Regions from separate parts of the Eubacterium maltosivorans genome, predicted to be linked through region 1. Evidence: riboswitches for the same ligand, from Rfam matches in the RefSeq annotation. Region 1 holds a riboswitch; each other region holds the start of a gene.
The links. A riboswitch is a leader RNA that binds a small molecule or an ion and turns the genes downstream of it on or off. The one in region 1 is predicted to bind molybdenum cofactor.
Positions count from the first base shown of each region.

Region 2: linked by a shared signal. The riboswitch ahead of CPZ25_RS10030 (ABC transporter substrate-binding protein) and the one ahead of CPZ25_RS08135 (ABC transporter substrate-binding protein) in region 1 are both predicted to bind molybdenum cofactor.
Region 3: linked by a shared signal. The riboswitch ahead of CPZ25_RS06155 (ABC transporter substrate-binding protein) and the one ahead of CPZ25_RS08135 (ABC transporter substrate-binding protein) in region 1 are both predicted to bind molybdenum cofactor.

Region 1 is NZ_CP029487.1:1,662,878-1,668,227, reverse strand. It holds gene CPZ25_RS08150 (MFS transporter) at 1-586, opposite strand, end outside; gene CPZ25_RS08145 (ABC transporter ATP-binding protein) at 613-1,311, opposite strand; gene CPZ25_RS08140 (ABC transporter permease) at 1,295-2,002, opposite strand; gene CPZ25_RS08135 (ABC transporter substrate-binding protein) at 2,081-2,947, opposite strand; molybdenum cofactor riboswitch at 3,037-3,154, opposite strand; gene CPZ25_RS08130 ((2Fe-2S) ferredoxin domain-containing protein) at 3,295-3,546, shown strand; gene CPZ25_RS08125 ([Fe-Fe] hydrogenase large subunit C-terminal domain-containing protein) at 3,533-5,233, shown strand; gene CPZ25_RS08120 (PP2C family protein-serine/threonine phosphatase) at 5,233-5,350, shown strand, end outside.
Region 2 is NZ_CP029487.1:2,098,792-2,104,141, forward strand. It holds gene CPZ25_RS10020 (ABC transporter ATP-binding protein) at 1-143, opposite strand, end outside; gene CPZ25_RS10025 (FecCD family ABC transporter permease) at 145-1,191, opposite strand; gene CPZ25_RS10030 (ABC transporter substrate-binding protein) at 1,289-2,386, opposite strand; molybdenum cofactor riboswitch at 2,466-2,583, opposite strand; gene CPZ25_RS10035 (class I SAM-dependent methyltransferase) at 2,584-3,426, opposite strand; gene CPZ25_RS10040 (flavoprotein) at 3,566-4,102, opposite strand; gene CPZ25_RS10045 (formate/nitrite transporter family protein) at 4,238-5,020, opposite strand.
Region 3 is NZ_CP029487.1:1,246,558-1,251,907, forward strand. It holds gene gpmA (2,3-diphosphoglycerate-dependent phosphoglycerate mutase) at 103-846, opposite strand; gene CPZ25_RS06150 (DHH family phosphoesterase) at 1,085-1,999, shown strand; molybdenum cofactor riboswitch at 2,092-2,227, shown strand; gene CPZ25_RS06155 (ABC transporter substrate-binding protein) at 2,219-3,259, shown strand; gene CPZ25_RS06160 (FecCD family ABC transporter permease) at 3,324-4,331, shown strand; gene CPZ25_RS06165 (ABC transporter ATP-binding protein) at 4,331-5,107, shown strand; gene CPZ25_RS06170 (XdhC family protein) at 5,122-5,350, shown strand, end outside.

The sequences.
Region 1 (5,350 bases):
GAATTTTCAAAAAGGAAAGCAGTGAAATGCCAATGATGGCAGTGACAACGTCAATGAAGAAGGTTGACTCGACAGACACAGTGGCCAAAAGGGCGCCGCTGACTGCTGGCGCCACAATCATGGTCATGTTCTGGAGGCTCCCATTAAAGCCAGTGACACGCATAAGCATACTTTTGGGTGTAATCTGCGGAATGAGCGCATTGACAGTGGGGGTCTGGATTCCAGTACCCACTGAGCGGACAGCCGATACCAAAAAAATAATCCACAGCTCCCGGTAACCCATGAAAAAACTGAAAGCCAGACCCAGTGTGGACAGGGCAACCAGAGCATCGGCGCAGATAATCAGGTTTTTCCGGTTATAGCGGTCTGCCCACACACCGGCAAAGAGGGAAATCAGTACCTGTGGAATAAAGGTGACGAGTGTGGAAATGGTCAGCATGATCCCTGAGGTGGTGGTCAGGGTGACGTACCAGATAATGGCATACTGAGTAAGGGAGGATCCGAGCAGGGAAATGGTCTGGCTGGTTAAAAAGAGGATGATCCGTTTTTTCCAAGCTTTGTCGCGGGTACTGGTTTGTTGGTTCATTACTTCCTCCTTTGGGCTTCTGCCCTTTAATTTAAGGTGATGAAATCCTGAATGACCGGATTATCCGATGCTTTAAAATCTTCAACACTGCCGTGAAAGAGGAGGCTGCCGGAATCGATAAAGCTCAGAGTGTCACAGATACGGTAAGCCTGGCTTGGGTTATGGGTAATGATGATAACAGTCAGCCCGGCCTCACGGTTTCTTTTGATCAGCGCAGCCTCAATAATTTTCAGGCTCTGAGGGTCGATGTTGGCGGTGGGCTCGTCTAAGAGCAGTGTATCCGGTGAAAAGGATAAGGCCCTGGCCAGAGCTGTTTTCTGTGATTCGCCGCCGGAAAGCTTTTTCGCGTTTTGTTTTGCAAGCTCTTCGATTTTAAATTCCCGCAGCAGTCCCTCAACGATGGGGGCTGCCGATGCTTTGGCATATTTGCGTATTTTTAGGGGATAGGCGATATTGTCATAGACAGACATGGCAAAAAGATAGGGTGTATGGCTGGCATAGGTCAGCTTTTTCAGCACGGCTTCATCACCAGTGCGGCCATTATAGGTGATGGCGCCGCTGGTGGGCGTGAGAAGCCCGGCAACAGATTTCATCAGGGTGGTTTTCCCTGATCCGTTTGGGCCTAAAATTCCGTGGATTTTTCCGGATTCAAGGCACAGGCTGTCCAGTGACAAGACTGTTTTTCCATGATAAATTTTCGTGAGTTTTTCAATCGCGATTTGCATAAGGGTCTCCTACCATATATTTGTAAAGGATCGAATTGGTCACAAAGGAGATGACCAGCAGAATAATACCCATGGCGATGGAAACCGCGTATTCGCCCATGTTATTGTTCATGGCAATGAAGGTGGTCATGACCCGCGTGTAGTTTTTAATGTTGCCCCCCACGATCATCACAGCGCCAACCTCAGATACAGCCCGTCCAAAGCCGGTGACCAGTGCGATCATGATGCTGGCCTTAAGCTCCCGGATCAGCAGGAAGAGAATATCCCGGCCGCCGGCCCCAAGGGTTTTTCCCATGGTCACCACAACCTGGCCGTTGACGGTGGTGTCGTTAAACACAATGCCCATGATAATCGGGGTGACGAGGATCACCTGGGCGATGATCATGGCAGTGGGCGTGTACATAAGCTTTAGATGCCCCAACGGACCGGATCGGGCCAGCACCAGTGAGGTGAACAGGCCGATGATGACCGGCGGAAAAGACATAAAGGTGTAAAGCAGCCGGGATACGATCCGCTTTCCCCTGAATTCCTTGATGCCAAGCAGGATGCCCAGGGGCACGCCGAGAACTGTGGAATAAATGGTGGAGGAGAAGGATACGTATAAAGAAAGCCCGACAATCTGGTAGATTTCCGGATCTCCGGAAATCAGCAGATGGAAAGCCTCAATGAAGCCGTTGATAATATAATCCATAAGAAACCTCGTCAGTCTGTCAATTCAAAATCAGCGCCCGAAGAACGGACGCTGATAAATTCTGGATTCAGTTAATGCTTATTTGCTGGCGTTTGGCACAAAGGTCGCTTCGCCGTTAATCTTGTAGTTTGAGATTTCCTGCTGTACGGCGTCGCTTAAAATCCATTCCTGGAATTTTTTTGCGCCGTCAGTGTTCAGCTCAGCGCTGACCTTGTCAGGATTGACGACGATAACGCCATACTGGTTATACAGGTTATCGTCCTTTTCGACAACAACCTCAAGATCCAGATTATCTTTCATGTTTAACCAGGTAGCGCGGTCAGACAGGGTGTAGGCTAATTTTTCATTGGCCATTTTCAGGGTGTCGCCCATGCCGGAACCGGATTCGATGTACCAGGGCTGTCCTGCCGGGGTAACGCCTGCCTTTTCCCACAGGCCCAGTTCTTTGGTGTGCGTACCGGATTTGTCGCCTCTGGATACAAATTCAGACTGGGTTTCAGCAATGGTCTGGAAAGCTTTTACCGCATCGTTTGGAGCGACTTCCTTCAGTTTGGCCGGGTCATCCTTGCTGCCCAGAACGATGAAGTCATTGTACATAACGTCAAAACGTTCAAGGCCGTAACCGTCTTTCACAAACTGTTCTTCCTGTGATTTGGCGTGAACCAGAAGAATATCCGCTTCACCGTTTTTGCCCATCTCAATGGCTTTACCGGTGCCAACTGCCACAACCTTTACGGCAATGCCGGTTTCTTCTTCAAACTTGGGCAGAAGCACATCCAGCAGACCGCTGTCCTGTGTGCTGGTGGTGGTGGCCATAATAATTTCACCGTTGGAGCCTGGCTCCAGCTTTTCGGTTTTAGCAGTATTGCTGCTGCATCCTGCCAGGCCGATAACCATGGTCATAGTCAGCAGTGCTGCTAAGACCAGCGTCAATTTCTTTTTCATTTCTCTTCCTCCTTGATAATGAAAATTAAATATATAAAAGAATAATCTTCTATACCATTGTAATTTGTGAGGAGGAAATAAACGCAGTGCGCACGTTTATCATCTATCCTTCTCACAATGGAAAGCACAGCCGTTTCCCGCCGCACTCTATCGATTTTGAATCCATGGTTTGACTTTAGGATAAAAAATTCGGATAGATAAATCTATAAAACGATTTCGATATGACTATTTTAACAGAAAATGGCGGAAAATTCAAGCGGCAGTACTAATTGACAAGGGCTGTCAGGCGTGCTAGGATTAATCTGTTGGAAAAACAAAGGGATTAGAACAATATTGAGGAGTAAAAAATGAAGGAAATACATATTTGTATTGGCAGCGCCTGCCATGTCAAAGGTTCCTACCAGGTGGTGCAGCGCTTTAAGGAACTGGTGGCTGAACGGGGACTCGAGAATGAAGTAGAGCTGATGGGGACTTTCTGCCTGGACGCCTGCAGCGATGGGGTAGCAGTTAAGGTTGATGAGCATATTTATACGGTTAAGCCAGAGGGCGTTGACCAGCTGTTTGATCAGATAATGGAGGGAAACAATGGGTGTCATTAATTTCACGAAAGCAAGCTGCCGGAATTGCTACAAATGTATCCGATACTGCCCGGTAAAGGCCATTAAGCTGATGGATAACCAGGCCCAGATCGTTGAAGACCTGTGCATTGGCTGCGGCAACTGTTTTCGGATTTGTCCGCAAAATGCCAAATATGTGGCCAGCGATGTGGCCAGCATTAAGCAGTGGCTGGAGGAGGGACCCGTGGTTCTGAGCCTTGCGCCGTCCTTTCCCGCCGGATTTAATACAGATGACCCGCTGCAGGTACTAAGCGGCCTCCGGGCTCTGGGATTCACAGTGATTGAGGAGACTGCGATTGGGGCAGAGCAGGTCTCAAAATACTATGCCAAGGATTACTGGGGGACAAAACGCCATGTGATCACGACCTCCTGCCCGACGGTTAACATGATGATCGAAAAATACTATCCCGATGTGGTGGAATACCTGAGCGAGGTGGTTTCCCCCATGACTGCCCACGGCATGATGCTGAAGGAAAAATACCCCAATGCCAAAATTGTGTTTGCGGGGCCCTGCATCTCTAAAAAAATGGAGGCCGTTGATTCGGCTAACCCGATTATTGACGGGGTGCTGACCTTTGATGAGCTGGATGTGTGGTTTAAGGAAGAAGGCATTGAGGTGTGCGATATGCCTGCAGGCAGCTTTGACGCGGCAGGCTGTAATGTCGCGCGGTTTTATCCGCTGGCCGGCGGTGTAGAAAAGACCAGCATACCAGGCGTGCAGGGCGTCCGGCGGGTCATAAAAATTGACGGCCTCAAAAACTGCCGTGATTTTCTGGATGATATCAGTAAGCTGGAGGGCCAGTACTGGATTGAGATGAACGCCTGTGTCGAGGGCTGTATCAACGGCCCAGGCAATACCCACAGCCCTCTGGTCAAGTATGAGCGGATCGAGCGCGTGACGGATTACATTAATAATAATGCCCGGAAAGACCCGGAAACGCCTGAACAGGTGCCGGATTTTGGTCGCGGCTTTTCATCTGAAAAGAAGAATCTCTTTGCGGGTGTGCCGGAGGAAGCCATTGAAGAAATCCTGCGGCAGACAGGTAAGTTTACCCCCAAGGATGAGCTGAACTGCGGTACCTGCGGCTATGACAGCTGCCGTGAAAAGGCCGCGGCTGTTTACTGCGGCATGGCGGAGCTGGATATGTGCCTGCCCTTTATGCGCAACCGCAATGAGGCCATTTCCAATTTGATCATCGCGTCGACGCCAAACGCCATCGCGGTACTGGACAAGGATTTCAGGATCGTCGATTTTAACGGGGCGGCCGAAAAGCTGTTTAAAACCGCTAAAACCGATGTGCTGCATAAAAATTTTGTAGAAGTTTTTGACTATAACCCATTTAAAAAACTGGACAATGTCGAGGGCAATTATTACAGCGGACGGGGACTTTATGCCCGCGGCAATATCCATTTTATGGAAATTCTGACCTACATACCAGGACAGAAGATGTATATGGGAATATTTGTGGACATCTCCAGAGAAATCAAAAAGGAACGGGCATATCAGAAGATGCAGGAGGAAACCCTGGACATGGCCCAGAAGGTTATCGACAAGCAGATGCGTGTCGCCCATGAAATCGCAGAGCTGCTGGGTGAGACCACTGCCGAGACCAAGGTCACGCTGACCCGGCTGCAAAAGGTTGTAGGAACAAGAGAGGAAGAGGAATAATGGCTTTTTTTGTCGATATTGCCCATGACAGCATCAACAAGCACCATCAGGAGCTGTGCGGCGATAATGTGGAAATCCGCATCAATGATGAGAGCGTGATCGTTGTCCTGGCCGACG
Region 2 (5,350 bases), 440 kb from region 1:
TTAAGAAGTGTGGACTTACCCGCGCCGTTTGGCCCGAGAATGGTAAAAATCTCTCCCTTTTCCAGTGTGAACGAAATATCTGTAAAGACATTTTCCCTTGTGGGATAGGAAAACCCTGCTCTTTTCACTTCCAGTAATGCCATATCACTCACTCATCCTTTGCTTGATCAATACCCAGGTAAAGAAAGGCGCTCCGATAAAGCCGGTCAAAATACCAAGGGGAAGCTCTCCTCCGGTAAGCGTCCGGGCCAGGGTATCAATGATGATCAGAAATCCGGCGCTGAGCAATGTGGTAACTGGCAGCAGCCGCACGTTGTTACTGCCCACTACCATTCTCCCCAGATGCGGCATTACAAGCCCGATCCATCCAATGGTTCCACTCATACACACCGCCGAAGCCGTCAGCACAGTAGAGCAGATAATGGCAATTCCTCTCTCAAAACGCAGGTTAACGCCCAGAGATCGCGCCTCATTGTCCCCGAGAGATAAAATATTAATCCGCCACCGCATAATGATAAGTACTGCGCCGCTGATGATCATAATCGGCGCAATTGCCATAAGTGTGGGATAGGTAACCTTCGCGATGCTTCCCAGCTGCCAATAAGTCATATCAGGCAGCTGAGTATCGGTATCTGCTATGTATTTTGTCAGGCCAATGATCGAATTCATAAACCCGCCTACTATAACGCCGGCCAGCACCAGCATCATGGTCGAATTACGGTGCATCAGCTTTGGAATGGAGGTGGTGACAAAAACTGTTAAAAGTCCGCCGGCAAAGGCCAGCACCTGTGTCATCCCACTTCCCAGGCCCATCAGGATCGCAACAGCCGCGCCCACACAGGCTCCGGCAGAAACGCCCAGAAGGTCCGGCGATACCAGAGGGTTTTTAAACATTCCCTGATAGGTGGCCCCTGCCAATGCCAGGGAGCCGCCGACTAAAACAGCTGCCAGCACACGTGGCAGTCTCAGGTTGATAATGACGTCATACATTGTCTTATCCCAGGTTGGTGTGATGGGAAAAACCTGTGACAGCAGTATTTTGACAGCTTGTATTACCGGAACATGATAACGCCCTACGCACAGTGCTGTTAAAATAAGGGCGATAACAATAATCGCTGCCAGTGCCAAAACCAAGCCCAGCGGCCTGTCTTCCGGATTTTTCACCCTATTTTCTTTTATATCTCTCGCCATACAATTTTGTCCTTTTATTTTCAAAAAAGCCGCCGGGCAATCGGCGGCTTTGACTGTTTATTCTTTCACATTATTTCTTTATGCCCCTTAATCCGGCTTAGCGTCCGTCCGGAGCATTTTTGCCAGCTAAAATCGCATCCGCATATTCATCTGAAAGATCATAGCCTAAATAATCTTTGTAGAAGGAAATGGTTTCCTTCTTCATGTCGATGTCTTCAAATTTATCAGGGTATAAGGTTTTAGCTGCCCAAAGCACCTGCAGTGCAGACTCAGAGCCAAAACGGTCCCACTGGAAAGTTCCCTGTGGGTTACGGTAAACCTTACCGTCCTGAACTGCTTTCAGGTTTGCCAGTGAGGCGTCGCTCATCAGGGCGTCATAGGCGTCTGCCTGTCCTGTTCCGCCCACAATGATCACATCCGGGTTAATACTGAGGAACTGCTCTGGTGTAATCTCCTTGCTCATTCCCTGAAGAATCCCATCAGTGGATAATTTACCACCAGCCATAGTCAGCCATTCTTCCTGCATTGTACCGTTTCCGGTGGTTTTGTAAGGGCTTGTGCCGCTCTGTCCATCGACATAGTGTACAACCGGCTTGTCTTCATCTTTTACGTCTTTTAAGCGGTCCTGAACCAGCTTAATGTTTTTTTCCAGGTATTCAACGTATTTGTCTGCCCGTTCCTTTTCACTGGTTCCCAGGGCCTCGCCGGTTTTTAAGACAGATTCTTTTAAACCGTCATAATTATTGAACATCATACACGCAGCATTAAGTCCGGCAGCGCGGTAGGCTTCGGCATCCTCATCACTAGAGGTAATGACCAGATCCGGCTTCAGGTTTAACAGTTCTTCAGCGGTCACGTCGCCATTCCCACCAACAGTCTGTTTTTCCATAATGGCTGGATTAACGATCTGCATCCAGGTAAAGCTTGGTTTTTGCAAAGTGGCCATGTAGGCGGTCTGTTTGTCCTGCGCTCCAAGCGCAATCATAATCTGGTTGCTCGATGGCCAGAGGTTAATGACCGATTTCACTTCTGCCGGAACCGTTACCTCCGCACCTGACATATCGGTAATGGTGCGGTCTCCCGCCGCATTGTCCGACTTCGCTGTGTCACTGTTGTTTTGTGAACAGCCAGCTGCGGTAAAGCTGAGAAGTACCAGCACCAGTAGTACAGATAGGGCTTTTTTAAATTTTTTCATTTCTCACATCTCCTTCTTTCCCTATAATTTAATATATACAAAACGGGCATATCCCGTTTAAGAATATGCCCGTTTAGTATCAAACAGCTCAATGCATTCTTCTCAAATACGGAAAGCGCAGGCGTTTCCCCCTACACTCATCGGTCCGCAGCCATGGGACTTCCTTTAGGCCTGTGGACTCGAATGCATATTTAATTTTACAACTCCAGTTTTCCCGGTTTCCACCACATGACGTAGGTCTCGGTCTCTCGTCGGAAGGATACACCGCCTCCCGGTAAATCCGTAAGCCACTTATCCACGTTTTTTCTGAAAATTTCTTCCCGGTCCTCCGGTACCGGATGCAGGATTCTCAGATCATTATATGCTGCTTCCCGGCTTTCATAATCGCAGTGGAAGCCATCTGTCACAACTTTAACATTTGGGTTTACACCCATATCATAAAGCAGATTGAAATTCACATTATATCCAAGAAGACGGTTCATTGGAGGCATGGGCTTCAATGTATCGTCCACGCCATAAAACAAAGCGTCATGCACTTCCTTCAAACTGGGGCTTTTGGTCCAGCAGAGAATAAAGACATACTTGTTTGCCAATGCGTTCAGCTTTATAAGATCGACAAGGGCTGTCGTCCGTGACGCAATGACAATATCGTGCTTTTCGACATTCTCGCCAGGCTTCACATCATCCCAATTCAAAAGCCTGGTGGTCAGATTTGACACTCCGGCAGCGTCGGCGTTTTCCCTGCACTTTTCAAGCATTTGCTGCGCCACATCCAGGCTGGTAACACTTTTAGCCATACTGGCGACCGGCACTGAGAGCCTCCCAGGTCCGCATCCTATGTCTAATACCGTGTCTTTCTCTGTAATAATCATAGCATCCAGCTGATTCTGAGTGTACTCTCTTTCCAGCTGCGCCATTTTATTATACATTTGGGCAACCGCACCCCACATTTTAGCAGGGTCAGTATCCATAGGGCCTGCCTTGGCTGCCGGGCGGTTCAATTCTGAAATTGCCGCCCAGTTTACTAAACCATTCATCATTTCACCACATTTCACTGTTTTTTTCGATCTTTATTAAGTCTTCTTTGAAAACAATTACCTTTTAATTCTATCGCGTTTTTTTCAAATTGTCCATACAGTTTCCACTAAAGACAATTTTTTACCCTACTTTTTCAATTTTTTAAACTTCTGTCATTTTCTCCAACGCCTTAATGATCGTTTTGAAAATCTGGTCGTTAGACGGCATACGGTTGGGTGCTCTGTCTCCCTCACTCTCAACAAAAATACATCCATCTTCTTTTAAAGTCCGAATATTACGCTGTACACTGGGCTTGCCGTACATCATCGGATTGATATTATTGGCAAACACAATAGGGGCTGTGGTGGATAAAATAGTTGTAGTCAGTAAATTGTCAGCGATGCCGTTGGCCGCTTTGCCAATGGTATTGGCTGAAGCCGGAGCAATCAACAGTAAATCAGACTGGTCTGAGGTTTTGTGGTCAGGGTCCCATACCTTTGGCTCTTCAAACTGGTCGATTTCAACTGGATTCCCTGAGGCGCGCCGCAGCGGAAGCGGCGTAATAAAATTAAGGGCATTCGGGGTCAGGATAACCTTTACCTCTGCTTTTTCATTTCGCAGCATCCGGATAAGCCCGGGAATCTGGTCAACCGGGGTGCATGCCGTAATCCCAATGGTTATGTTTTTTCCAATCAACATTTTTCTTTTCTCCTGTAAACATTTAAATTTTCTCATTTATTATAGCACAAATAAAACCGAAGACGTAAGACGTTCTCAATTTTATATAAAAGCACCCTTTCTGATGCGAAAAAGTGCTTTTTTTATTATTCTCATTTACTCTTTATTTTTACGAAGGTATGCATAATTGTAAACACAAGGGACGATTATGGCGCCACCGATAATATTGCCGAGGGTAACAGGCAGCAGATTGTCAATAAACATCTGACCCCAGCTGACATCTGCCCCCAGGAAAATTCCAAGCGGAATATAAGTCATATTGGCAACGCTGTGTTCAAAACCCGCAAAAACGAAAAGCATAATCGGAAACCAGATCGCAAAAATTTTACCAATCATATCCTTTGACCCGGCCTGCATCCAGCACGCTAAAACCACTAACATATTACATAGAATCCCGCGGATAAGCGCTGCTGAAAAAGGCATCCCAACCTTTGCCTGTGCAACAGCCATCGCTTTGTCCAGCACTGCGTCTGCATAAAGGCCGCTTTTTGCCAAAATAAAAGCTAAAAGGATCGAGCCGATCAGATTGCCGATATAAACTACGACCCAGTTAGTCAGCATACCCTTGATGGTAATTTTTTTATCCATCAGAGCCAGTGTCATCAGGTTGTTGCCCGTAAACAGCTCCGCACCGCATAATATAACCATCATCAAGCCTGCCGGGAAAACCGAAGCGCCAATAAACTTAGCGATCATGGCCTCACCCAGTGCGCCTTTGCCAATGCCTGTGGCCAGCAAAAAGCCATGGGCGCCAAAACCAATAAAAATACCCGCAAAAATGCCGAGAACCAGCATTTTACCGATGGAGAGGGAGGCTTTTTTCACACCATTCCCAACCCATACTTCTCCAATCTCTGCTGGAGAAAGAAAACCATTCATTTCACACACCTCCTGAATGTTTATTGTAAAACAATAACATAACTTAAAGCTTTAATAAAATATAAATTTTTATCCTTATTGACCATTTTTTTATATTAAACAGAATTAAAAATGGCAACAAATTACTCTTATGTTACTTTTTGGAATTTTTTGCAAGTTAAATATCAAATAAACTTATATTTAAAAACACAAAAAGCAGAACCGCATGGTCCTGCTCCATTCAGCAAAGGGTTCAAGGGGCCGCCGAGGATGCGACGGCCCCTTGACTTGGTAGATTATATAGCTTAGTGCCTTTTGTTTTCAATGACAAAAAGCAACAGGAGCTCATAA
Region 3 (5,350 bases), 420 kb from region 1:
CCGATATTTAAAATGGTCATACCATCTGCCCTTTAGAAGGTGGTGTATGCCTTCACCCCATCAAAAAAACGGTGGCCAGAACGCCACCGTTTTTTCTGTTTTTTATTTTGCTTTTCCCTGCTCAGCCACTTTTTTCATTCGTGTTTCAATAATGGATTGGTCTCCCAGGTAGTAATGGTCAGTCATATTAAAGCCATCGTCGAATTCATAAATCAAAGGAATACCGGTTGGGATATTGACACCCATGATCTCATCCTCCGACAGGTTTTCAAAATATTTAACCAGCGCGCGGATCGAGTTTCCGTGGGCTACCAGCAGAACGCGTTTGCCCTCAAGCATATCCTTTTTTATCACATTTTCATAATAAGGGATAACGCGAGTGATCGTATCCTTCAGGCTTTCTGCCAAAGGCAGCTCGCTTTTTTCCACATTTCGATACTGCTCCTGCAGCTGTGGATTTCTGGGGTCATCCGGTTCCAGAGCCGGTGGACGGACGTCAAAGGATCGGCGCCAGATTTTGACCTGTTCCTCTCCGTATTTCTCTGCTGTCTCGGCCTTATTCAGCCCTTGCAAAGCGCCATAATGGCGTTCGTTAAGCTTCCAGTCCTTTATGACTGGCAGCCAGGCCCGGTCCATGGTATCCAAAACCACGTTTAAGGTATCCACCGCTCTTTTTAAAAAAGAGGTGTAACAGATATCAAAATCGTAGTCCTTTCCTTTTAGCATATTGCCAGCGTCTGCGGCTTCTTTAATACCTTTATTCGATAAAATTACGTCCGTCCATCCTGTAAACAGGTTCAGGCGGTTCCATTCACTTTCACCATGTCTTAAAAGTACAAGCTTCATCTTTATCATCTCCTGTTCTTTTAAAATTTTATACCCAAAAATTTCTGGAAATTGCATATTTTTCAAAAATGATTCTTTTTTATACTTAATTTTTTTGTAACTAAGATTCATTCCCATCTTTATCTAAATTTTACTTTAGAATCAAGTTGAAGTCCCTGCTGTTATCAACTATAATTGACATACAGGCAATAAAACACCTGTTTGATGATAATAATATCTGAGAGGGAGAGCTAATATTATGAGATTAATTACCCGTTCTGATTTCGATGGCCTTGTCTGTGGCGCGCTGCTCAAGGAAGCCGGAATCATTGACCACTGGAAATTTGCCCATCCTAAAGACTTGCAGGATGGCCTGGTAGAGGTCAACGAAGATGACTGTCTGGCAAATGTCCCTTTTGTGGAGGGCTGCGGCCTTTGGTTTGACCATCATTCCAGTGAGTTTGAGCGCAACCAGCTTGAAGGCAAATATAAAGGTGAAAGCCGTATCACGCCATCCTGTGCGAGAATCATTTACGAATACTATGGCGGTGAGGAACGCTTTTCACATTTCAATGAAATGCTGGCCGCCGTCGACAAGGTGGACTCTGGCAATTTGACTATTGATGAAATTCAAAACCCGGAAGGCTGGATATTGATCGGTTTTCTGATGGACCCCAGAACCGGGCTTGGACGCTGGCGTAATTTTACCATCTCCAACTACCAACTGATGGAAAAGCTCATTGATGCCTGCCGTACCATGTCCACTGATGAGATTCTAAACCTTTCCGACGTTCAGGAGCGTATCGAAGTTTATTTTGAGCAAACCGCCAAGTTTAAGGAAATGGTAAACAAATATACCCGAACCGACGGCGATGTCATCATCTCTGATCTGCGCGGCGTCGACCCTATTTATACGGGGAACCGTTTTCTTATTTACAGTATGTATCCAAAGCAGAATATTTCTGCCTGGATTGTCAGCGGCAAAGGTGGTCTGGGCTGTTCTGTGGCTGTTGGTTATTCGGTCTTAAACCGGACTTCCAACATTGACGTTGGCAGTTTAATGCTGAAATATGGCGGTGGCGGCCATAAGGCTGTCGGCACCTGTCAGTTTAAAGACGAGGAAATTGAAGCGAAGCTCCCTAAGCTGCTGGATGAGCTTGTGAATCCTCAATAAAAATCATCCATCTGCAACCCCGCTTCTGTCACAGGGAGCGGGGAGTTTTATTTTTCTTCTTTAAAACGTTATCAAACCGTGCTATAATGAATTTATATAACAAGCTCTGATGGACTTAACCTAAAAACGGATTGCCCAAAATCATTTGTTCATGGTTTTGCCACGATAGGGTACTGTTGGAAACGGCTTTACCTTCTGTATTTGAAAAGGAGTAAAAAAATGAGAAAAAAACTACTGTGCATGATTCTGGTCCTTACTTTAATTTTAAGTATGACTGCCTGCAGCCCAAAGCAGGAGGACTCGTCCGACAAAGCATCCGGCGAGATTAAAGTCACAGACGCCATCGGACGCGAGGTGACGCTTCCTGCACCAGCGACGAAGGTGGTGGGAACACACAATCCATCCTTAAATACTGCGGTTGTCATTGGCGGCGGTGGCAAATACATTGTCGGATTTGGAAATAAAGATATGGCCCGTGGCCTGTACGAGGAAGTAATCGACGGATATGACGACCTGCCGCAAATCGGTAAGGCCAAGGATATCAATATGGAAACAGTTATGGAGTTGGGCGCAGACCTCGCTATTCTGCCTGAACGTTTCGCCAATCAAGCCGACCAGTTCGCCGAAGTCAATGTCCCGGCAGTTGTTGCTCTCCCCAATGATGAAAGCTTCGACACAGTCACAAACTCTCTAAAAATTGTCGGAAAGGCTCTGGGTGAGGACAAACGCGCGGAAGAAATCACTTCCTTTATCGACGATAAAATCGCCGATGTCAGCAAAAAGGTGGGTTCAGCCTCTGAAAAACCGTCCATTTTATTTTTAGGCGGTTCCAGCCCTCTCACCGTTGCGCCCGACGCCATGATTCAGACCTATATTATCGAAAAGGCCGGCGGTACTAACGCAGTCAGCGGGGTCGATAAAAAAGGGGAGTTCGCCGATGTGAGCATTGAACAGATTGTCGGCTGGAATCCCGATATTATCTGGATACCCTCCTATGCTAAATACAAGGCCGACGATCTTCTGAACGACCCGGCCTGGAGCAGCATTAAAGCCGTACAGGATAAGGCCGTTTATGTCTTTCCATCCTCTCTGGAGCCGTGGGACTACCCCACCGCCTCCTCTGTACTGGGCGTCTGCTGGGCAGCTAATAATCTTCACGGTGATCTTTACAGCTCAGATGATTTTATGAAGGATGTCGATGCCTTCTATCAGATGGTCTACGGCAAAACCTTTACCAAGGAACAGCTTGGGCTTCAATAAGCATTGAGGTCTTCCGGGCTGGCGGGCTGTGCAATTGCCTGCCGGCCCTTTCATTTTATCTGCTATGAAGAACACAAAACATCGACATCTCATTATTGTACTGAGCACCATATTGCTCTCGCTCATGGTTATCGCCTGCTGCGTTGGGCGTTATACAGTTAACCCTCAGGATATGCTTTATGCCATCCAGACTAAAATGACAGGCGAGCCGGGGAATCTGGCCATGGAAAACGTCTTTTTTGTCATTCGGCTGCCCCGTGTCATTGCCGCAGTCAGCATTGGTGCGGTGCTTTCACTCTGCGGCGCGGTCTATCAGGGCATTTTTAAAAACCCACTGGTATCGCCGGACTTGCTCGGTGTCTCCAAGGGCGCCTGTGTAGGCGCGGCTTTTTCAATCCTGCTGGGCGGCGGTATGCTTGCGCGTCAGCTGTCTGCTTTTGCCTTCGGCATCATCGCCATGCTTATGACCATGACCTTTCCAAAGCTCCTGCGCAACCAGAGCAACCTTGTTCTGGTGCTTGCCGGTATCATCACCAGCGGCTTTATGGACTCAATTCTTGGACTTATGAAATTCACTTCTGAAAATGATACGGATCTCGCCGCCATTGTTTTCTGGCAAATGGGCAGTCTGGCCTCCATAAAGGTTCATGAAATTCTTTCTGTGCTGCCTGTGTTCGCTGTTGGCGCGTTTATCCTGCTGAGCCTCTCCTTTCGGATCAACATCCTTTCCTTTGGCGATATTGAAGCCCAGAGCCTTGGGGTTAACGTTAAAAAAATCCGATGGATCATCATCCTGATCGCCAGCCTGCTGACAGCCAGTGCGGTCTGTATCAGCGGAACCATTGCCTGGATTGGGCTGATCATGCCCCATCTCGCAAGGATGCTGGCCGGCTCCGACCATATTAAATCTCTCCCGGTAACCATGCTGATGGGTGGTATTTTTCTTCTTCTCATTGATACCATCGCCCGGACCGCCACCTCTCTGGAAATTCCGCTTTCGGTTTTGACAGGACTCATCGGCGCACCCTTCTTTGCCTGGCTTTTATACCGGCAGAAAGCAAAGGTAAGCTGATGAAGATACAAATTGAAAAGTTGTCCTTCTCCTATGATGAAGCCGCTCCTCTGCTAAAAAATATTGGCTTTACCCTTAACGCTGGGCGGGTAATATCCATTCTAGGACCAAACGGAGCGGGGAAAACAACGCTGCTCAACTGTATTGCAGGCCTTTTTAAGCCCAGGGAGGGTAATATCCTGATTGACGGAAAGAACCTGGAGAAGCTCTCCCACCGGGAGGTTGCCAGAATAATCGGCTATGTGCCACAGATCATTGTCCCTGCCTTTTCCTATTCTGTTTTAGATTATGTGGTGACAGGCTGCGCCCCGCACATCGGTACCTTTGAACGGCCAAAGCAGATTCATTTTGACGCTGCCATGGCTGCGCTGGAGTCGATGGGGATCGCGGCACTCAGAGATAAGCCTTACAACGAAATCAGCGGCGGCGAACGGCAGCAGGTCAGCATTGCGCGAGCTCTGGCTCAAAGGCCGGCTTTTATCCTGATGGATGAGCCCACCGCCCATCTGGACTATGGCAACCAGATTCAGGTTCTTAAGACAATCCGCACCATGGCTTCTCAGGGCTATGGCATTGCGCTGACCACACACAATCCCGACCATGCGCTGCTTCTGGGTGATCAGCTGGCTGTCCTGGAACGGGACGGCACCTTTACCTTTGGCAAATGTAAGGAGGTATTGACGGAGCCCTTTCTTAATCATCTTTACGGCATCGACCTCCGGCTTGAGGAAATTCCTTCTGTTGGCCGCCGGGTCTGCTTTGCACCAAAACTATAAAATGGAGGTTTACCATGAATCCAAAAAAATTACTGGAAGAACAGCTTAAGCTGGAGGAAGCCGGGCGTCCCTACGCAGTCATCACCATCATCCGGGCCAACGGCGCTGTCCCCAGAAAAAGCGGCAAAATGCTGGTAACCGCGGATGGCAACAGCATTGGCACCATTGGCGGCGGCAGCTCGGAGCTTTTGGCCATACAGGACGCTCAGGCATGTATCCGCTATGGCGAAAACGCCGTTAAGG